3 regions of the Serratia sp. MMO-28 genome follow, and region 2 is predicted to be linked to each of the others. Evidence: predicted binding sites of a transcription regulator. Region 2 holds the regulator's gene; each other region holds the start of a gene.
What was found. Region 2 encodes PurR, which represses purine synthesis genes. Its sites were predicted from a motif close to CANGCAAACGTTTGCNTG; they were not measured.
Positions count from the first base shown of each region.

Region 1: WG891_RS18265 (amino acid aminotransferase) is a predicted target of PurR. The motif match lies at 4,230-4,247, and genes of this name have one in related genera.
Region 3: guaB (IMP dehydrogenase) is a predicted target of PurR. The motif match lies at 3,484-3,501, and genes of this name have one in related genera.

Region 1 is NZ_JBBCVB010000021.1:56,952-64,507, reverse strand. Features, by position in the region: gene pncB (nicotinate phosphoribosyltransferase) at 1-1,062, shown strand, start outside; gene asnS (asparagine--tRNA ligase) at 1,277-2,677, shown strand; gene ompC (porin OmpC) at 2,977-4,068, shown strand; gene WG891_RS18265 (amino acid aminotransferase) at 4,314-5,504, shown strand; gene WG891_RS18260 (MBL fold metallo-hydrolase) at 5,578-6,225, opposite strand; gene WG891_RS18255 (YcbK family protein) at 6,292-6,840, opposite strand; gene ldtD (L,D-transpeptidase) at 7,021-7,556, opposite strand, start outside.
Region 2 is NZ_JBBCVB010000044.1:23,480-31,035, forward strand. Features, by position in the region: gene rnt (ribonuclease T) at 1-479, shown strand, start outside; gene WG891_RS25055 (Grx4 family monothiol glutaredoxin) at 549-899, opposite strand; gene WG891_RS25060 (C40 family peptidase) at 1,304-2,110, shown strand; gene sodB (superoxide dismutase [Fe]) at 2,361-2,939, shown strand; gene cydH (cytochrome bd-I oxidase subunit CydH) at 3,004-3,093, opposite strand; gene purR (HTH-type transcriptional repressor PurR) at 3,436-4,461, shown strand; gene punR (DNA-binding transcriptional activator PunR) at 4,458-5,402, opposite strand; gene punC (purine nucleoside transporter PunC) at 5,517-6,734, shown strand; gene cfa (cyclopropane fatty acyl phospholipid synthase) at 7,075-7,556, shown strand, end outside.
Region 3 is NZ_JBBCVB010000027.1:30,365-37,920, forward strand. Features, by position in the region: gene guaA (glutamine-hydrolyzing GMP synthase) at 282-1,859, opposite strand; gene guaB (IMP dehydrogenase) at 1,960-3,423, opposite strand; gene xseA (exodeoxyribonuclease VII large subunit) at 3,593-4,972, shown strand; gene WG891_RS20895 (RidA family protein) at 5,045-5,521, opposite strand; gene WG891_RS20900 (glycoside hydrolase family 31 protein) at 5,776-7,556, opposite strand, start outside.

The sequences.
Region 1 (7,556 bases), on a different contig from region 2:
GACTATGCCGACGAGATCCGCGCGCAGGTTACCATGATGAGTCAGTTGGCACTGACCGAGGGCGAGTTTCAGTACCTTTCCGGTTTGCCGTTCTTTCAGCAAGATTACCTGAACTGGCTGCGTGAGTTCCGTTATGACCCCCAACAGGTCACCATCGATAATCGCGACGGCAAGCTGCAGATCCGCATCGCCGGGCCATGGCTCGAAGTGATTATGTGGGAAGTGCCGCTGCTCGCCGTGATCAGTGAAGTGGTGCATCGCCACCACTCGCCACAAGTGACGCCAGAAATGGCCGTGAGCCAGTTGCGCAGTAAGCTGGCACAGTTCAAACGTATGGCCGGAGATATTGATATCTCCCGCTTCAAGCTGATGGACTTCGGCACCCGCCGCCGTTTCTCACGTGGCGTGCAGCAGGCCGTCGTTAGCACGCTGAAACGTGAATTCCCCTATCTGGTCGGCACCAGTAACTACGATCTGGCTCATCGGTTGGCCTTGACGCCGGTCGGTACACAGGCTCATGAATGGTTCCAGGCCCACCAGCAGATCAGCCCGGAGCTTGCCAACAGCCAGCGTGCAGCGTTACAGGCTTGGCTGGATGAATATCCCGATCAGTTGGGCATTGCGCTCACCGACTGTATTACCATGGATGCCTTCCTGCGCGACTTCGGCCCGAAGTTCGCCCAACCTTATCAAGGGTTGCGTCATGACTCTGGCGATCCGTTCGCCTGGGGCGAGAAAGCTATCGCACACTATCAGGCATTGGGGATCGACCCCATGAGCAAAACGCTGGTGTTTTCAGACAATCTGGATCTCGACAAAGCCCTGGCCCTCTACCGCCATTTTGATCGGCGCATCAATTTGGTCTTTGGCATCGGGACTCGCCTGACCTGCGATATTCCCGGCGTCAAACCGCTGAATATTGTGATCAAGCTGGTTGAATGCAAGGGCAAACCGGTGGCGAAACTTTCTGATAGCCCAGGCAAAACCATCTGCCAGGATCAAGCGTTCGTGAAAGCCTTGCGCAAAGCCTTCGCGCTGCCACTGGTGAAAAAAGCCAGTTGATGATGTAAGCCGGTTGAATCCTTGCAGCCGGCTTTTCTTTTTCTTCCTTTATATAGCAACAAAATTCCCGCCTCTTTTACCCGCCCACAAGAAATGTTGCGCCATTCTGATGATTTCTACTTGTGCTCTGCAACGCGGCAAGTAACATAGCATTATCCCCAAATTCTTGGGTTGTTAGCCGTTCCTGAACCAAAACTTATAAAGAGAGAAATCTATGAGCGTAGTGCCTGTAGTCGACGTACTGCAAGGTCGTGCTGCGGTTGACAGTGAAGTCACCGTGCGCGGTTGGGTACGTACCCGGAGAGATTCTAAAGCTGGTATCTCCTTCCTCGCCGTTTATGACGGCTCCTGCTTTGATCCGTTACAGGCCGTTGTTAATCATTCTCTGCCGAATTATCAGGATGAGGTTCTGCATCTGACTACCGGCTGTTCCGTTGAAGTGACCGGGAATGTGGTTGCCTCTCCAGGCGAGGGGCAGAGCTTTGAACTGCAGGCGACGGCGGTTAAGGTTGTTGGCTGGGTTGACGATCCCGATACCTATCCTATGGCGGCCAAGCGCCACAGCATTGAGTACCTGCGCGAAGTGGCCCACCTGCGCCCACGCACTAACCTGATCGGTGCCGTTGCCCGCGTTCGTCATACTCTGGCGCAGGCGATTCACCGCTTCTTCCATGAAAATGGTTATTTCTGGGTATCGACCCCGCTGATCACCGCTTCTGATACCGAGGGAGCCGGTGAAATGTTCCGCGTATCCACGCTGGATATGGAGAATCTGCCACGCACCGACAAAGGCGCGGTCGACTTCAGCCAGGATTTTTTTGGCAAAGAAGCTTTCTTGACCGTTTCTGGTCAGTTGAACGGCGAAACCTATGCCTGTGCGTTGTCAAAAATTTACACCTTTGGCCCAACCTTCCGCGCCGAAAACTCCAATACCAGCCGCCACCTGGCTGAGTTCTGGATGATCGAACCCGAAGTGGCATACGCTACTCTGGATGACGTCGCAGACCTGGCCGAAAGCATGTTGAAGTATGTCTTCCAGGCCGTGCTTGATGAACGTGCTGACGATATGCAATTCTTCGCAGAACGCGTAGATAAAGACGCCGTTGATCGCCTGAAACGCTTTGTTTCTTCCGACTTCGCCCAAGTGGATTACACAGAAGCGGTTGAAATTCTGATCGCCTCTGGCCAAACCTTCGAGAACCCGGTTTCCTGGGGGATCGATCTTTCTTCTGAGCACGAACGCTATCTGGCCGAGAAGCACTTCAAAGCGCCAGTGGTAGTGAAGAACTACCCGAAAGATATCAAAGCATTCTATATGCGCATGAATGAAGATGGTAAGACCGTCGCGGCGATGGACGTTCTGGCACCGGGGATTGGTGAGATCATTGGTGGTTCACAGCGTGAAGAGCGCCTCGATGTGCTGGATCAGCGCCTGAAGGAAATGGGGCTGAATAAAGAAGATTACTGGTGGTATCGCGATCTGCGTCGCTACGGTACCGTGCCACACTCTGGTTTTGGCTTGGGTTTTGAGCGTTTAATCGCTTATGTCACTGGTGTGCAAAACGTACGTGATGTGATCCCATTCCCTCGTACACCACGTAATGCCAGCTTCTAGTTAGACTTCGAGAACGTTTTTTAACCTATTTCTGTACAATTTTAAGGCCAGCACTGCTGGCCTTTTGTCTTTTCTATTCTTGATCCAGGTCACAAAGTTCCCTTATTTTTACATTTAGTAACACATACTTTCCTTTTGAAACCAGATTGCGACATTAGTAGCATTTTCGTTCTAGATTAACCCGGCTGTGAATGGAACACTGCGTTCAGACACAGGACGACACCAAACTATCAACAATAGTTCCAAAAGAATTATTGGCGGCAGTGGCAAGGTGTCCGAATAACACCAATGAGGTAATAATGATGAAGCGCAATATTCTTGCAGTAGTAATCCCAGCTCTGTTAGCAGCTGGTGCAGCAAACGCAGCAGAAATCTACAACAAAGACGGTAACAAGCTGGATTTGTACGGTAAAGCTGTTGGCTTGCACTATTTCTCTAGTGACAAAAGTAGCGATGGTGACAAATCCTACGCTCGTCTTGGCTTCAAAGGTGAAACCCAGATCAATAGCGAACTGACCGGTTATGGCCAGTGGGAATATAACTTCGCAACTAACAACAGCGAAGACCAAGGTACCAAAGGCAACAAGACTCGTCTGGGCTTTGCTGGCCTGAAGTTCGCTGATTACGGCTCATTCGACTATGGTCGTAACTATGGCGTTGTATATGACGTTGAAGGTTGGACCGATATGCTGCCTGAGTTCGGCGGCGATACTTACACCAACACTGATAACTTCATGACTCAGCGTGCCACTGGTGTAGCAACTTACCGTAACAAGAACTTCTTCGGTCTGGTTGATGGTTGGGACTTCGCACTGCAGTATCAAGGTAAAAACGATCGTAGCGATGTTAAAACTTCTAACGGTGATGGCGTAGGTGTTTCTACCAGCTATGCCATCATGGATACCGGCATCAGCTTAGGTGCAGCTTACTCTTCTTCTAACCGTACTCTTGATCAGAAGAATAAAACCACCGCTGGTGGTAATGTTGCTGATACATGGACCTTGGGTGCTAAATACGACGCGAACAACGTCTACTTTGCTACCATGTACGCTGAAACACGTAACATGACCCCATACGGCAGTGGTTCTAATACTATCGCAAACAAAACCCAGAACTACGAAGTTGTTGCTCAATACCAGTTCGATTTCGGTCTGCGTCCATCTATCGCTTACCTGCAGTCTAAAGGTAAAGACCTGAACACTGTTTACGGCAACAACAAAGACCTGGTTAAGTATGTTGATATCGGTGCTACTTACTACTTCAACAAAAACATGTCTACCTATGTTGATTACAAAATCAACTTGCTGAACGACAATGACTCTGCGTTCTACAATGCTAACGGTATCAACACCGATAACATCGTAGCTACCGGTCTGGTTTACCAGTTCTAAGTTGTTACGCTTAATGGCGGTTCGCTGCCAGATAAGTTAAAAAAACAGGGCTTCGGCCCTGTTTTTGTTTGATTACTCCGCCGTTTTTTATCCTACCAATTCCCGCTTCTCCGTCATTTTTTGTGCTGAATCTGCCGCCATCACAAGATCGATGTGTTTTTCTCGCAAACGGTTGGCAAAGGCGATAACTGGCGCTACCCTGATGCTTCTGTCTGCTTAACTCTAGGCCATGGAAGCAATCTGACATGTTTGAAAAAATCACCGCAGCACCTGCCGATCCGATTCTGGGTCTGACCGATATTTTCCGCACGGACGCCCGTCCGAACAAAATCAACTTAGGGATTGGCGTCTATAAAGACGAAACCGGTAAGACGCCGGTATTGACCAGCGTGAAGAAGGCTGAGCAATACCTGCTGGAAAATGAAACCACCAAAAACTACCTTGGCATTGAGGGTATCCCTGCGTTTGCTAGCTGCACGCAAGAGTTATTGTTCGGCAAGCAAAGCCCGATTATTGCCAGCAAGCGTGCGCGCACCGCGCAAACACCTGGTGGTACCGGCGGCCTGCGTGTAGCAGCAGACTTTATTGCCAACCAAACCAGCGCCAAGCGTATCTGGATCAGTAACCCAACCTGGCCTAACCACAAAAATGTGTTCGGCGCAGTTGGCCTGGAAGTGTTGGAATATGACTATTACGATGCCGCCAACCATGCATTGGACTTTGATGGCTTGCTCAATAGCCTGAAACAGGCTGAGGCTGGCGATGTGGTGTTATTCCACGGCTGCTGCCATAACCCAACCGGCATCGACCCAACCGAAGCACAATGGACCCAGTTGGCTGAGCTTTCCGCCGCCAAGGGCTGGTTACCCCTGTTCGACTTTGCCTATCAGGGTTTTGCCAAAGGTTTAGAGGAAGATGCTCAAGGCCTGCGCATTTTTGCAGCCAAGCATCAGGAACTGATTGTTGCCAGTTCTTACTCGAAGAATTTCGGCCTTTACAACGAGCGTGTTGGTGCTTGTACGGTGGTTGCTGCCGATGCTGAAACCGCCGATCGCGCATTCAGTCATGTTAAAGCCGCAATCCGTGCCAACTACTCTAACCCACCGTCGCACGGTGCCGCCGTAGTTGCCACCATTCTGGGTAACGAAGCACTGCGCGCCACTTGGGAGCAGGAACTGACGGACATGCGCCAGCGTATTCACCGTATGCGCCAGTTGTTCGTGAATACCTTGCAGGAGAAAGGGGCAAAGCAAGACTTCAGCTTTATCATCAACCAAAATGGCATGTTCTCTTTCAGCGGGCTGACCAAGGAGCAGGTTCTCCGCTTGCGTGATGAGTTTGGTGTTTATGCCGTTAACTCTGGCCGCGTCAACGTGGCAGGCATGACGCCAGACAATATGGCACCGCTGTGCGAAGCCATCGTCGCCGTGTTGTAAGCTGAAAATTCAGCATTGAAAAGGGGCGCACTGCGCCCCTTTGCCATTCTTGTCTTACCGGGAGTTCATCCCGTCACCAGACTGCCGGTTCTTCCCGCAGGAAAGGATTGGTTTGGCGTTCTTGCCCAAAAGTGGACATCGGTCCATGCCCTGGAATAAACGCCATATCATCACCTTGCGGTAATAGCTTGGTACGAATCGAAGCAATCAGCGTTTGATGATCGCCACGAGGGAAATCGCTTCGGCCCACACCACCACAAAATAGCACGTCGCCAACCAATGCTAGACGTGCCTTCTCGTTGATAAAAACGACATGCCCAGGCGTGTGACCAGGACAATGCAGCACCCTCAATGACATCTCACCCACCTGCACAATCTCCCCTTCCTCCAGCCATTGCGCTGGCGTAAAGGGGGCACATTCTGCCAGGCCAAACATACGGCTCTGAGCAGGCAAGCCTTCAAGCAAGAAAGCATCTTCTTTATGCGGCCCCAAAATCGGCACCTGATAATATTCAGCTAATTCAGCCGCCGCACCGACGTGATCGAGATGGCCATGCGTCAGCAGAATCTGGCTAATCTTCACGCCTTTCTTCGCTACTTCAGCTTTCAATTTCTCAGGCTCACCACCAGGGTCAACCAAAGCAGCCTGCTGTGTTTTATCACACCAGATCAGAGTACAGTTTTGGCTAAACGCCGTGACGGGGATAATGTGGTATTTCATAAAGCTCCAACGACAAAAGCGCCATACCCGATCAAGGTTGGCGCTATTCACTCATGGTGCACAGTGTTACCAGGTCCGCACCGGGCCGGTATCAATGTGTACAAAGTTGCTACGCGGATAATACCCTACGCCGCCAGCGCGCATCTTTAACGCCGCTTTGCGGATATTACTCAGTTGGATACCTTCAATATGGAAATCCATCGCCTGCCCTTTGGTATGGTAGCTCTGTTTAGCCACACCACGGCTGTGCTCACGCATTTCATTATTGGTTGATGAGGAACGGTAACCCGAAATCAACTGAATCGGCTTGGTCGTTCCCAGCAAGCCCTGAAGGCGATAGAGATGGTCAAACAACTGAGGATCGATCGTTTTGACCTTATTGGCACGATAATCACGGAAAATATGGTTCAACCGCGCTAACTCTTCCCGGTTGTAACCTTTGCCGTTGAAAAACTCGGCCTTGATAGATTCACCGGTATTCAAGTTATTGAGTACCAGAATACGTGGGCGAGCAGTAGAAAGGCTGGCAAAGGCTTGCCCGGGGAGCAAAGCTATGCCCATAGCCGCACTACCTAGCGTTAGCCATTTCCGGCGATGATGATCAATGTTGTCCATGACTCTTTTAAACTCGGCAAGAATGTCAAAATAAATGCACAAAGCTGCGCACAGCCCGAACCATAACCGCCAGCGTATACGGAGTCAACCCGATATAGGCTTAGGTTTACAAGCACCCACAAAAAGAGTGCTTGTGGATCACCAGACATTCAGACCGTCATTTCCTTAGAATTACTGCATTTATTGCATCAATTTTTCAGCCTGAGCCAAAATTTGTGCGCCCGATCTCACCGTCACATCATAATTGTAAATATCTGTACGGAACTGCGGTTTACCGTCATCAGCAACCCACGCCGTCAGATAATACAGCTGGACCGGGATATGCTGACGAATGTTTACGTAGGTGGTATTCCCCGCTTTCAGCGTGGAGGAGACACGTGTGTTATTCCAACCAGCGTCCTGCAGTAGCATGTTCGCCAGATCAGACGCTTTATTCACGCGTACACAACCCGAGCTTAAAGCCCGAATATCTTTCTGGAACAAGCCGTGGTTAGGGGTATCGTGCAGATAGATCGCTTCTGAACTTGGCATATTAAACTTGAAACGCCCCAGTGAATTACTGGCCCCAGGTGCCTGTTGGACGCGGTAAGGGAAGTTGCGCGGCGAAATCACGCTCCAATCAATCATTGACGGATCGATCGCCTCAGACTCATTGCTCCAACCAGAGAACACCCGATAGCCATGCTTCTGGAAATAAGCCGCGTCATGCATCGCTT
Region 2 (7,556 bases):
CCCTGCATTTCCACGTTGAACCTTTTGAAGGGGCGAATCTGCAACCGGCAGCGCTGGCTTTCAACGGTATCGATCCGCATAACCCGCTGCGCGGTGCGGTGAGCGAATATGATGCGCTGCACGCCATTTTCAAGGCCGTGCGTAAGGGCATCAAAGATCAGGGGTGTAACCGCGCGATTATCGTGGCGCACAATGCCAACTTTGATCACAGCTTCCTGATGGCCGCCGCTGAACGTGCCAGCCTGAAACGCAATCCCTTTCATCCGTTTGCCACCTTCGATACCGCCGCGTTAAGCGGGCTGGTACTGGGCCAGACCGTGTTGGCCAAGGCCTGTATCGCCGCCGGGATGCCGTTTGACAGCAGCCAGGCACATTCCGCGCTGTACGATACCGAGCAAACGGCCCTGCTGTTCTGTGAACTGGTTAACCGGTGGAAACGCCTCGGCGGCTGGCCGATCGGTAGCGATCACGCTGAGTAAACGCCATAAACAATTCGGGCGGCACCTGCAACAGGAGCCGCCCGACTTTATTCATCAACCCTTTCGCCTTTAAGGCTGCTGCTGGTCTTCTTGCTGCTTGTATTTCTCAGCCGTCTCTTTGATCAACGGTTGTAGTTCGCCGCGCTGATACATCTCGATAATGATATCGCAACCGCCCACCAGTTCACCGTCAACCCACAGCTGCGGGAAGGTTGGCCAATTGGCGTATTTTGGCAGTTCGGCACGAATATCCGGGTTTTGCAGAATATCAACATAGGCAAAACGCTCACCACAGGCTGAAAGTGCCTGGACCGCCTGCGCAGAGAAACCGCAGCTTGGCAATTTCGGTGAGCCTTTCATGTACAGCAGGATCGGGTTGGTCGAAATCTGCTGCTGAATTTTTTCAATCGTCGTCATTATTGCTTCCTCAAGCCACATCTTGGCTACAACATCGCATCAGCTATTGTAGCGGCTGGAACAGTATCAAGAAAACGCCATCTTTTGCAGGGACATTTCCGGTTACCGGACGAGCTCTGAAAACCGCACCATTCCGGTTAAAACATACTCACAGAATAACATTTTTAATCCGACTATTTCACTATTATATTTTCGCCATTGACGGGTGATGAATAATAAATCACGCCCTGATTTCCGATGTTTTTTTATACATCAACTGTTTGATATTACATCAGAAAAAATGCCATTAACGTTTTCTCACAATATGGGTGACTATTTATGAGTTCTCCACTGTTTTATATGGCGAATTTGGGGAATACTGTAACCCATTAGATTTCTGTTTTGAGGCCAAGGTTGGTAACGTCGACATGCGTTTAATTATTACGCTTTTTGCGCTGTTGTTCTCACAGCTCTTCTTCAATCTGGCGCACGCTGCGCCAAAGGCACATATTTCCGCCGAGCAGCGTAAAGGCCACGTTAATGAAGCCCGGCCGGACGATCGCAAGAAAAAGAAAGCGGATAAAGCCAGCAAGAAAGCGAAAAACGTTGCCCCACAGAAAACAGCAAAAGTAAAAACGCAGGCCGATAAGAAAACCACTCAGGTCAAATCAAAGAGTAAATCTACCCACACGGCCAGCATCAAAGTGACCCCACCGAAAAAGGGTTATAAGAAAGGCTATGGCCGCCATCGCGAGCCGGAGATGGCCACCGCAAAGCTGGCGAAGCATGAAAAACCACTGAAACTCAGCCCTGCACACAAAAAACGCTATCAGCATGCCAAGCAGACCGCCATGGCCAAACTGATGAGCCAGATGGGCAAACCTTACCAATGGGGCGGTTCTTCGCCACATACCGGGTTTGACTGCAGCGGCCTGATTTATTACGCCTATAAAGACGTGGTGAAAATCAAAATGCCGCGTACCGCCAATGAAATGTATCACCTGCGTGATGCCGCGCCGATCAAAAAGAGCGAGTTGGAGACCGGCGATCTGGTGTTCTTCCGCATCAACAACCGCGGCACTGCCGATCACGTTGGCGTGTATCTCGGTAACGGCAAGTTTATCCAGTCCCCGCGCACCGGCGAAGAAATCCGCGTCAGCCAGTTGGATAACGACTACTGGCAAAACCACTACATTGGTGCTCGCCGGGTTGTGACACCAAAAACTATCCGTTGATTTATCCCACCCGAGCAACGTCAAGTTGTGGCTTGAAGGGTGACGAGGGCGGCTGAACCCTCAGCCAGCCGCCCTTTCCTGCCGATGCTTTAATCAATCAGCCGCTTAACATGCTTTAAACCTTTTTTTCACCCGGAAAGTTGCTAAGATTATTGTCCATAAAAAACACACAACCCTTCTGTTTTCCTCCGTCAGCCATCGGGTTGGAGGGTAGCGGAACAATAGTGCTGTATATAAAAAGGAGAAAGCAATGTCGTTTGAATTACCTGCATTACCGTATGAGAAGAACGCTCTCGAACCGCACATTTCTGCAGAAACCCTGGAATACCACTATGGCAAACACCATAACACCTACGTGGTTAACCTGAACAACCTGGTGAAAGGCAGCGAGTTCGAAGGCAAAACCCTGGAAGAGATCATCAAGACCTCTACCGGCGGTGTGTTCAACAACGCAGCGCAGGTGTGGAACCACACCTTCTATTGGCATTGCCTGTCACCACAGGGTGGCAATGAACCAACGGGTGCCGTTGCTGATGCGATCGCCAAATCCTTCGGTTCTTTTGCCGCGTTTAAAGAGCAATTCACCGATGCCGCCGTGAAAAACTTCGGCGCAGGTTGGACCTGGCTGGTGAAAAAAGCGGATGGAACGCTGGCGATCGTCAACACCTCAAATGCGGCTACCCCGCTGACCGGTGAAGACAAACCGCTGCTGACCGTTGACGTGTGGGAACATGCCTACTACATCGACTACCGCAATGCGCGTCCAAAATACCTGGAAAACTTCTGGGCATTGGTCAACTGGGCATTCGTGGCAAAGAATCTGGCGTAACGGCCGGGATGTGATGTGATAACAAGGCGCAGCATGCTGCGCCTTTATTATTTTTGCTATGAAGTTAGTTCAATGCTGCGATAAAACCAAAAACAATAATCATTGCCAATGCACAAACGGTGGTGATCAACGACATCTTCAAATCGGTATCCATAACGACTCCCTATCAGATTGGCTGTGCTAAGCATAAAATCCACACGATTAATGCGTCAAATCATTTTCACACAGTTCGTGACTAAAATCTTGTTATCATTTCCCAAGTTATAATGCTGAATAGATCTTCCACTTTGCGCCAATATGGGACAAAATCCGCAGTTCACAACTGCGTACCGGCAAAATGCCCCTCCTGTTCAAACGGCTTACGATCTCAGCCCTAAAAACTCAGCTTCCGCTTCCCTGGAGAGGTTATATCCAGTGAGACGATAGGTATACGCAGGCAAACGATTAACATCATACTTACATGCTGTAACATGTGGGTTCAGGAGTCATTCTTTACATGGCAACGATTAAAGATGTCGCCAAGCGCGCTGGCGTTTCCACCACCACCGTTTCGCACGTCATCAATAAAACGCGTTTCGTCGCCGAAGAAACCAAAGAAGCCGTGAGGGCGGCGATCAAGGAACTGCACTATTCACCCAGTGCCGTTGCGCGCAGCCTTAAGGTTAATCACACCAAGTCGATCGGTTTGCTTGCCACCTCAAGCGAAGCCCCCTATTTTGCTGAGGTGATCGAGGCGGTGGAAAACAGTTGCTATAGCAAAGGCTATACCCTGATCCTCTGTAACTCGCACAATAACCTCGATAAACAGCGCGCTTATCTGGCGATGCTGGCGCAAAAACGCGTCGATGGCTTGCTGATCATGTGCTCCGAATACCCGGACCAGTTACTGGGCATGTTGGAGGATTATCGCCATATCCCGATGGTGGTGATGGACTGGGGCGCCGCACGCGGGGATTTCACCGACACCATTATTGATAACGCCTTTGAAGGCGGCTATCTGGCTGGCCGCTATCTGCTGGAACGCGGCCACCGCGATATCGGTGCGATTCCAGGCCAATTGTCGCGCAACACCGGCGGCGGCCGCCATCAGGGCTTCCTCAAAGCCCTGAAGGAAGCCAATGTAGACGTGCGTGAAGAGTGGATCGTCCAAGGGGATTTTGAGCCCGATTCAGGCTATAAGGCCATGCACCAGATCCTGTCACAAAAGCACCGACCTACGGCGGTATTCTGCGGCGGCGATATTATGGCGATGGGCGCTATCTGTGCCGCCGACGAGCTGGGGCTGCGCGTCCCGCAGGATATTTCGGTGATCGGTTATGACAACGTGCGTAATGCGCGCTATTTCACCCCGGCCCTGACCACCATCCATCAGCCGAAAGAGCACCTGGGGGAGATGGCTTTCACCATGTTGCTGGATCGCATTATCAGCAAGCGTGAAGAATCCCAGGTGATTGAAGTGCATCCCAAACTGATCGAGCGCCGCTCCGTGGCCGACGGCCCGTTCATCGACTACCGCCGTTAAGCGCCTGTGCCGGGCACCTCGACGCTGCCCGGCACTTCTTCGCTCAGCCACTCCTGGTTGAGCGTTTCACTGTCCCCGAGATACTCCAGCAGCCAGGCCATCGCCGGTGACTGCGCATTCTGCTGCCAGGTCAGGCAACAGGCGCTGGCGGGGAACGGTTCATACAGTTGCAAGGCTACCAGTTCGCCGCTTTGCACTAACGGCAGCACGCGATGCGCGGGCACCATGCCAACACACAGCCCACTGCGTAAGCAGTCGACAGCAGAAACCCAATCGGGCACGGTCAGCCGCCGCTGATTATCCAAAGACCAGGTCACGCGTTTCGGTAAGTTGCGCGAAGTATCCTCAAGCAACAAAGAGGGATAGGGCCGCAATTGCTCGTTACGCAGCAGGCCGGTCAGGGAGGCCAAGGGATGTGTGGCACTCACCACGCACAGCCAGTTCATAAAACCCATGTCGCGAAAGGCAAATCCCCCGCCCACCGGCACGGCACGCGTGGCACCGATCGCCATCTCAGCTCGGCCATCCACCAGCGCATCCCACACGCCGTTAAACACTTCCGGCTGCACCATCAGTTCCACATCGGGAAAGTGACGATAAAAATCCAGCACCAGTTGGCGGCTGCGCTGCGGCTTGACAATAATATCCACCGCGATTCTTAACTGCCCGCGCCAGCCATTGGCTACCTGCTGGCATTGACGGCGAGTATCAAGCATTTTTTTGATAACAGTGCGCGCCTCTTTGACAAACAGCACACCGGCAGGCGTCAGTTCCACATCACGGTGGCGGCGTTCAAACAGCGATACGGCCAACCATTGTTCCAGTTGCCGTACGGTGTAACTCACGGCTGACGGCACACGATGCAGTTCCTGTGCCGCCGCGCTGAAACTGCCGGTGCGCGCTACCGCGTCAACCACATCGAGAGAATATTCAGACCACATCTTCTTTTGCCTTCAATTTTTTTAACAGCACCTAGCAAATATTACCGTTTCACAAGCAGAGATCCAGCCGGATACACTTGCCGCCGCTAAAAAACCTGCAATAAGAAAATGTTAATGAGAAATACCATGCAAAATTTTGGATTTATGTTTTATCTCGCGGGCCTGAGTATGCTGGGCTATCTGGCAACCGATATGTATCTGCCCGCTTTCAGCGCCATGCAACAGGATTTGCAAATCTCTGCCGGAGCCATCAGCGCCAGCCTGAGTATCTTTCTGGCGGGTTTCGCCTTTGCTCAACTGGTGTGGGGACCACTCTCTGACCATCTGGGCCGCAAACCGGTTCTGCTGCTTGGCCTGGGGCTGTTTGCGCTCGGCTGCCTGGGGATGTTGTGGGTGCAAAATGCCCTGCAACTGTGGTCATTACGCTTCATCCAGGCGATTGGCGTTTGTTCCGCTGCCGTGACCTGGCAGGCTATCGTGGTGGATCGCTATCGCGATGGTAAAGTGAACCGCATTTTCGCCACCATCATGCCGCTGGTTGCCCTTTCTCCGGCGTTAGCGCCACTGGTGGGTGCCTGGCTGCTGAATCATCTGGGCTGGCGGGCCATTTTTACCGTGCTGCTGGGTATTGCCGCTTTATTGTTCGTTCCCACCCTGCTACTGAAAGAAACGGCCAGAATCGTGCCTTCTGCCGATAAAAAACCCACCCTCAGCTTCCTGCAAATCCTGAAGTCGCCGGTTTTCAGCGGCAACGTGATGATCTTTGCTGCCTGTTCTGCCAGTTTCTTTGCCTGGTTGACCGGTTCACCCTTTATTCTCGGCAATATGGGATACAGCCCGAACGATATCGGCCTGAGCTATGTTCCGCAGACGCTGGCCTTTTTATTGGGGGGTTACGGTTGCCGCACTGCCTTAAACCGCATTTCTGGCAAAACGCTGTTGCCGTGGCTGCTGATAGCTTATGGCATAAGTATGGTGGCGTTGTATCTGGTCGCTACGCTGAGTCAACCGACATTAACCAGCCTGCTTATCCCGTTCTGCCTGATGGCCTTGGTCAACGGTGCCAGTTACCCGATTCTGGTGGCAAATGCCTTGATGCCCTTCCCAAATAACAGCGGTAAAGCCGCGGCATTGCAGAATACGTTGCAACTGGGGCTCTGTTTTATCGCCAGCATGTTGGTTTCGGCATTTATCACTCAGCCGCTGCTGGCGACCGTGACCGTAATGGTCGCAACCGTTGTTCTGGCCGCCTTGGGGTACATGATTCAACGCGGGAAGGGAGAGATTGATGGGCAGACAACCCCGGTGGTACATGCTGACTCCATGTCATAATGATCTTGATAAATAGTCACTTAATGAAAATTTTGGCCGAGTGCGATTTACTGTTGAGTGTGCGCCTCGGCAAGCCTATACTCGAAACAACCTTTTAAAATAACATCTTTATAGAACGTGTATTGCAATAGCTGTTGTGTACGCGAATAGCGTCACACTTTATTTAAGCGGCCATTTTCTCAGGCTTTATTACGCTGAGGGCCTCTTAGATTTCCTCTGATCATAATCGGATATCCGACACCACGGCGAAATTTCATCGTAGGTAAATGTATGCCTCAGCAGAAATTGTCTACGCTATTTTCTTATGGGCCATAAGTCAGAAGAAGATGATGGAGAAGCTATGAGTTCATCGTGTATAGAAGATCTGAGCATTCAGGATAACCAATGGTACCGTATCGTGCATGAAATGCTCAGCATGGCCGGTATTGAGATCAACGGTTCACGTCCTTTCGATATTCGGGTTAAGAACCCCAATTTCTTTAAACGCGTTATGCAGCAAGGTTCGCTGGGGTTGGGCGAGAGTTATATGGATGGCTGGTGGGAATGTGAACGGCTGGACATCTTTTTTCATCGCGTTATCTCTGCCGGTCTTGAGAAGAAACTGCCCCGCCACCTGAAAGATACGCTGCGCATTGCGGCCGCCCGCCTGGGCAATCTGCAATCCAAAAAACGTGCCTGGATTGTCGGCAAAGAACATTACGATCTGGGCAACGATCTGTTTACGTTGATGCTCGACCCTTATATGCAATATTCCTGCGGTTACTGGAAAGAAGCCACCACGCTGGAAGAGGCGCAGCAGGCCAAACTGCGTATGATCTGCGA
Region 3 (7,556 bases), on a different contig from region 2:
CGAACCAGCCCCGGCCAACTGGTGCGCCTCATCGAGTACGGTCCGTTGTTGCGGAGTGGTAAGCGGTATCCCTTTTGATTTCTTGTTGAATATTTGCAGTTGTCAGACCGCAAACTGTTTTAACAAATCAAAAGGGTTTTTTATAACTGGCTCAAACCTGAAAGCTTTACAGAGCCTCCAGCCTAGCTGGAGGTTTTCTGTGCACAACAAAAAAGCCCGCAGTTACGCGGGCTTAGAGGTGTTTTACTGCTTTTACGTACAGGCTGTTGCCAGACGCGAAATCATTCCCACTCAATCGTCGCCGGTGGCTTACCGCTGATATCATAAACCACGCGGGAAATGCCGTTCACTTCGTTGATGATGCGGTTGGACACGCGGCCGAGGAACTCATACGGCAGGTGCGCCCAATGCGCGGTCATAAAGTCGATAGTTTCTACCGCACGCAGTGAAACCACCCAATCGTATTTACGGCCATCGCCCATCACACCGACGGAACGCACCGGCAAGAATACCGTGAACGCCTGGCTGACCTTGTTGTACAGGTCCGCTTTGTGCAGTTCTTCGATGAAGATGGCATCGGCGCGGCGCAGCAGGTCGCAGTACTCTTTCTTCACTTCGCCCAGCACGCGCACGCCCAAACCTGGCCCTGGGAACGGGTGGCGGTACAGCATGTCGTAAGGCAGGCCCAGTTCCAGGCCAATCTTGCGCACTTCGTCTTTGAACAGCTCTTTCAGCGGCTCAACCAGGCCCAGCTTCATCTCTTTCGGCAGGCCACCCACGTTGTGGTGCGATTTGATCACGTGCGCTTTACCGGTAGCGGAAGCGGCAGATTCGATCACATCCGGGTAAATGGTACCCTGCGCCAACCACTTCACTTCGCTCTGCTTGCAGGCTTCTTCATCGAACACTTCAACAAACACGCGGCCGATGATTTTACGCTTGGCTTCTGGCTCATCAACCCCCGCCAGCGCGCTCAGGAAGCGGTTCTCTGCCGGAACATGCACAATATTCAAGCCGAAATGATCGCCGAACATCTCCAGCACCTGATCGGCTTCGTTCAGGCGCAGCAGGCCATTGTCTACAAACACGCAGGTCAGGCGCTTGCCGATCGCGCGGTGCAGCAGCATCGCGGTCACGGATGAATCCACACCGCCGGACAGGCCGAGGATCACATGGTCTTCACCCACCTGCTCACGAATGCGCTCAACGGCGTCTTCGATGATGGTGGCTGGCGTCCACAGGGCTTCGCAACCACAGATATCCAGCACAAAGCGCTCCAGCATACGCTGGCCCTGGCGGGTGTGAGTCACTTCCGGGTGGAACTGCACGCCGTAGAAGCGTTTCTCTTCGTTAGCCATAATGGCAAACGGGCAGGTATCGGTGCTGGCAACGGTGACGAAATCGGCCGGGATGGCGGTCACTTTGTCACCGTGGCTCATCCACACGTCCAGCAGCGGTTTGCCCGCTGGGCTGATGGCGTCTTCAATGCCGCGAATCAGCGCGCTTTCGCGGGCCACTTCCACCTGTGCATAGCCGAACTCACGTTCGTTAGAGCCTTGAACATGGCCCCCCAACTGCATCGCCATGGTCTGCATGCCGTAGCACACGCCCAATACCGGTACACCGGCAGTGAATACGTATTCCGGCGCGCGCGGGCTGTTCTGTTCGGTGGTGCTTTCCGGGCCACCGGAAAGAATGATGCCGCTTGGATTGAATTCACGGATCTGCTCTTCGCTGACGTCCCAGGCCCACAGTTCGCAGTAAACGCCGATCTCACGCACGCGGCGGGCAACCAGTTGGGTATATTGCGAACCGAAATCCAGAATGAGGATACGGTGCTTATGAATATTTTTTGACATGTGAGGCAAATTCCAGCAACAGAGAAAAAATGCAAAAAATGTATTGGGGTGAAGGCGTTCCCTTCACCCACTCATCTCCCCTCGGGGAGAGAACAAAACATTAGCCCATACGGTAGTTTGGTGACTCTTTAGTGATGGTCACGTCATGCACGTGGCTTTCTTGAATACCGGCACTGCTGATGCGCACAAATTCAGCTTTGGTACGCAGTTCGTCGATCGTACCACAACCGGTCAACCCCATGCAGGAGCGCAGGCCGCCCATCTGCTGGTGCACAATGGCTTTCAGCATGCCTTTATACGCCACGCGGCCTTCAATACCTTCGGGCACCAGTTTATCAGCGGCGTTATCGGTCTGGAAGTAACGGTCAGAAGAGCCTTTGGACATCGCGCCCAAAGATCCCATACCGCGATAAGATTTGAACGAACGGCCCTGATACAGCTCGATTTCGCCCGGAGACTCTTCCGTCCCGGCCAGCATCGAACCCACCATCACGCAGGATGCACCCGCAGCAATGGCTTTGGCGATATCACCCGAGAAGCGGATGCCACCGTCGGCAATCACCGGAATGCCGGTGCCTTCCAGCGCTTCAACCGCATCGGCAATCGCGGTGATCTGCGGTACACCCACGCCGGTCACGATACGGGTGGTACAGATAGAACCAGGGCCGATGCCCACTTTCACCGCGCTCACGCCAGCTTCCATCAAGGCTTTGGCACCGGCTGCGGTGGCCACGTTGCCCCCCACAATTTGCAGATCCGGGTATTTGGCACGGGTTTCACGAATGCGCTGCAACACACCTTCGGAATGGCCGTGTGAGGAGTCGATCAGCAGCACGTCAACACCGGCAGCCACCAGCGCATCAACGCGCTCTTCATTACCAGCACCCGCCCCCACCGCCGCACCAACGCGCAGGCGACCGTGTTCGTCTTTACAGGCGTTGGGCTTACGTTCTGCTTTCTGGAAATCTTTTACCGTGATCATGCCGATCAGATGGAAGCTATCATCCACCACCAGCGCTTTCTCAACGCGTTTTTCGTGCATTTTTTGCAGCACAACTTCACGCGCTTCGCCTTCCTTGACGGTAACCAGGCGCTCTTTCGGCGTCATCACCGCAGTGACCGGCTGGTTCAGATCGGTAACGAAGCGCACGTCACGGCCGGTAATAATCCCCACCAGTTCGTTGCCTTCGGCCACCACCGGGTAACCGGCAAAACCGTTACGGGCGGTCAGTTCCTTGACTTCGGCCAGCGTGGTGCAAGGCGTGACGGTTTGTGGATCCGTGACCACGCCGCTTTCATGCTTTTTCACCCTGCGAACTTCTTCCGCCTGGCGCTCGATAGACATGTTTTTGTGAATGAAGCCCAAGCCGCCTTCCTGCGCCAGCGCAATCGCCAGGCCGGATTCGGTTACGGTATCCATGGCTGCGGACAGCATAGGAATATTCAGGCGGATAGTTTTGGTCAGTTGGGTGCCGAGATCTGCAGTATTAGGCAGAACAGTGGAGTGAGCTGGAACGAGGAGAACGTCGTCAAACGTCAGAGCTTCTTTAGCGATACGTAGCATGGGCAATATCTCACCAAGGTGGATGCAGAAAAGATAAAATATTGCCGTGGCATTATACAGAGCGTAATCGGTTGCCTCCAGCACTTTCTCACAAAAACTCTTGATTACTTGTTACGGCGCTGTAATATCGACCAATTAAGTGGTTGTTTTAGAATTTGATCTGGGTCACATGTCGCTACCTACTTCACCGTCCATTTTTACCGTAAGCCGCCTGAATCAGACGGTCCGACAGCTGTTGGAAATGGAAATGGGGCAGATTTGGCTCTCTGCCGAGATCTCCAACTTTTCCCAACCCTCTTCCGGCCACTGGTATTTCACGCTAAAGGATGACCGTGCGCAGGTGCGCTGTGCGATGTTCCGCAACAGCAACCGCCGCACCACTTTCCGCCCACAGAACGGCCAGCAGGTATTGGTGCGTGCCAGCATCACTCTGTATGAACCGCGTGGCGACTATCAGCTGATTGCTGAAAGCATGCAACCTGCCGGTGACGGCCTGCTGCAACAGCAGTTCGAACAGTTGAAACAGCGCCTGGCGGCAGAAGGGTTATTCGATCAACAGTTCAAGCAACCGCTCCCTAGCCCGGCCAAATGCGTCGGGGTGATCACTTCCGCCAGCGGCGCTGCGCTGCATGATATTCTGCAGGTATTGCAACGGCGCGATCCCTCTTTGCCGATCGTGATTTATCCCACTTCCGTGCAGGGTGCAGAAGCGCCGTTACAGATCGTGCGCGCCATTGAGACCGCTAACCGCCGTGATGAGTGTGATGTGTTGATCGTTGGCCGCGGCGGGGGTTCGCTGGAGGACCTGTGGAGCTTTAACGACGAACGCGTGGCGCGGGCGATTTTCGCCAGCCATATACCGATCGTCAGCGCCGTCGGCCATGAAACCGACGTCACCATCGCCGACTTTGTCGCTGACCTGCGCGCACCAACGCCTTCCGCCGCCGCCGAGTTGATCAGCCGTAATCAGCTTGAGCTGTTGCGCCAGTTGCAGTCGCAGCAGCAACGGCTGGAAATGGCGATGGACTATTATCTGGCCCAGCGGCAACAACAGTTCACCCGCATCAATCACCGTTTGCAGCAACAGCACCCACATCTTCGTCTGGCGCGGCAGCAAACGCTGCTGTTCAAGCTACAGCGCCGCCTGGAAGAAGGCATGCAGCAGCGCCTGCGGCTGGCGGCCCGCCGCAGTGAACGCGCTCAGCAGCAGTTGGCGCAAATGCAGCCCATGGGCCGGATCCACCGTTTACAGCAGCGCCTTCAGCAGCAGGAATACCGCTTGCAACAAGGGCTGGAACGGCAGCTCAACGGCTATCGTCAGCGTTTTGGCGTGGCTTGCAGCCAGTTGGAAGCCGTTAGCCCATTAGCTACCTTGGCGCGCGGCTATAGCGTGACACAAACGCCGCGTGGCGAGCTGTTGAAAACCACCAAGCAGGCGCAAGTCGGGGAAATGCTGAAAACCCGCCTGCAGGATGGCTGGGTGGAAAGCGAGGTGAAAACCATCACCGTAGCAAAGAAACCGCGCAAGAAGCGTGCGGTTGAAGAGTGACCATAATCTTGCCGCAGTGAAACCAGGCTGTATCCCGCTCTTTAGCAGATACAGCCACAATGAGATTTACATTTATTTGGCAGCAATACACTCTACTTCGGCCTTAGCGCCTAATGCCAAACCGCTCACGCCAAATGCGCTGCGTGCAGGATAGGGTTTGCTAAAAAAGGTTTGATAGACTTCGTTAAACTCGGCCCACTCCGACATATCAGCTAACATTACCGTGCACTTGATAATATCCTTCATGTCATACCCTTTTTCATTCAGCGATACTCTGATATTTTCAAAAATTCTTTGCGTTTCGGCTTTAATCCCCCCCGGAATAACTTTAAAGCTATTATCCGGCTGCCTTTCTGACGCAATTTCCCCGGAGAGAAACAACAGGTTGCCGACCTTAACCGCATCAGAGAAAGGCAACCCGCTAAACTTGCCTGAATCAAAAAAGGTAATGTTATTTTCACTGCGTTGAGATTTATCTTTTGCTATTGCAGGTGCGCTGCCAGACATAAAAATCGCCACCAGAGCCATTGAGATATATTTGGTCATCATTTTCTCTCTTTATGATTAATATCGTTGCTTATTGTGGAAGTTAAACACGTTAATTTTTTCACTGGGAGAGATATAGATACAGTTTCTTATAAAAGAGGACATAACAGTACGTTGGCAGAGAATATATCAGAGAGGATCACGCCGTCGGCAATATTAAAATCGAATACAAAAAATTATCCCCAAGAGCAGCATGGAATACGCCCTTGGGGATCGGTTCCATTACGATCGTGATCGTAAATCGTTTGGAATAGCCCTTAATTTAACGCATAAACATCGCTACGCACCCCATTCACCCACAGTTCACGGGTTTCGCCCGCCGGCAGCGTGATATCCAGCGTTTGCCAGGCCGGTTTAAAATGCCCTTCGGTGGTGATGGTCAGCTCAATACGCGCGTTGTCGCTCACCGCCTGCCACAGCAGCCACAGCGCGTTATCCTGCTGCCAACCGTAGCTTTCACCGTCGTCTTCAAACAGCATCCCTGCGGAACGCCCACAGCCTTTGGTAGGGAATAATTGTAATTCCCGACGATCGTCTGCAGCAATATCCACATGGCCCAGACGTTGCGATAGCGGCAGTGCTGCACCGGCGCGCACCAGCAGCGGCAGGCGCTCCAGTGGCGCATCCACTACAATGGTCTGGCCGCCGCTGAACCATTGGCCGCTGTAGAAGCAGTACCAGCCATCGCCGTTGTCCGGCAGATAAACCTCACGCTGACGCTGCCCCTGCTCCACCACGCTGGCCACCAGCAGATCGCGGCCAATCAGGAAATCATCGGTTTCCCGCCAGGTGCGCTCATCATGCTCGTGATCGAGGAAGGTTGGCCGTAGCATTGGCTCATCGTCGGTGCTCGCCTGCCACAGCAGGGTGTAGAAGTAAGGCATCAGGCGATAACGCAGATTGATTGCCTCACGAATCATCGGCGTGGCGGCCGGATACATCCAGGGTTCATTAACGGTGGCGTCGTCGTTCCATGAATGAATCGTAAAGCGTGGATGCATCACACCGTTCTGCACCCAGCGCACAAACAGCTCGGCATCCGGTTTATCACCGGAAAAACCGCCGACGTCATGCCCGACGTTAAACAGCCCCGACAGGCTCATGCCCAATCCCATGCGGGTGTTGTAACGCAGGGTTTGCCAGTTGGTGCGGTTATCACCGCTCCAGGTTTGTACATAGCGCTGCATTCCCGCGCAGCCGGAACGGGAGATCAGATAAGGACGCAGATGCGGCGCAAACCGCTGCTGTGCCTCCAACGAAGCGCGCATCATCAGCAATGGCATCACCGGGCGGATATGCTTGATGGCTATCGGCTGGCCAAAACCGTGGCAGCGCGCCTCGCCGTCCCAGACTTCATATTCGTTGTTATCATTCCAGGTAGCATCGATGCCCATATTCAGCAGTTGCTCGGTAACGCCCTGCTGCCACCAGCGCACCGTGGCCGGGTTGGTGAAATCGAGGTGTGAACCCTCATCGTCCCAGAAACTCGAGCGCTCCGGGCTGTTGCTTTCCGAATCACGGATAAACAACCCTTGCTCTGCCACCTGCTGATACTGTGGGTGATCCTGCAACAGGCAAGGTTTGATATTCGCCGCCAGCTTCAGCCCAGCATCGTGGAAGGCTTTACTGAGCTGTTTAGGCTGCGGCACCTTGTCGTAGTTCCAGTTGAACACATAACGCTTGTTGCCAATCGAGGTGTAACCCGACGAGAGCTGGAACGAATCGCAGGGAATATCGTGCTGTTTGCACAGTTGGATAAACTGCTGCAACTGCTGCTGCGCATCCGGTGCGTCGGTGTAGTGCATGGTAGAACCGCTGTAGCCGAGGCTCCATTTCGGCCCGAAATGCGTTTTACCGGTCAGGCGCACGAAAGCCTTGGTGACATCCAGCACTTTCGGGCCGAGGAACAGATAGTAATCCAGATCGCCCGCCTCTGCCTGATAGCGGCGGTAGGCCAGATGATAGTTGTCGATCTCATTGCCGAGATCCAGCCAACAGCTGCTCAGGTTGTCATAAAACAGCCCAAAGCTGACGTCTG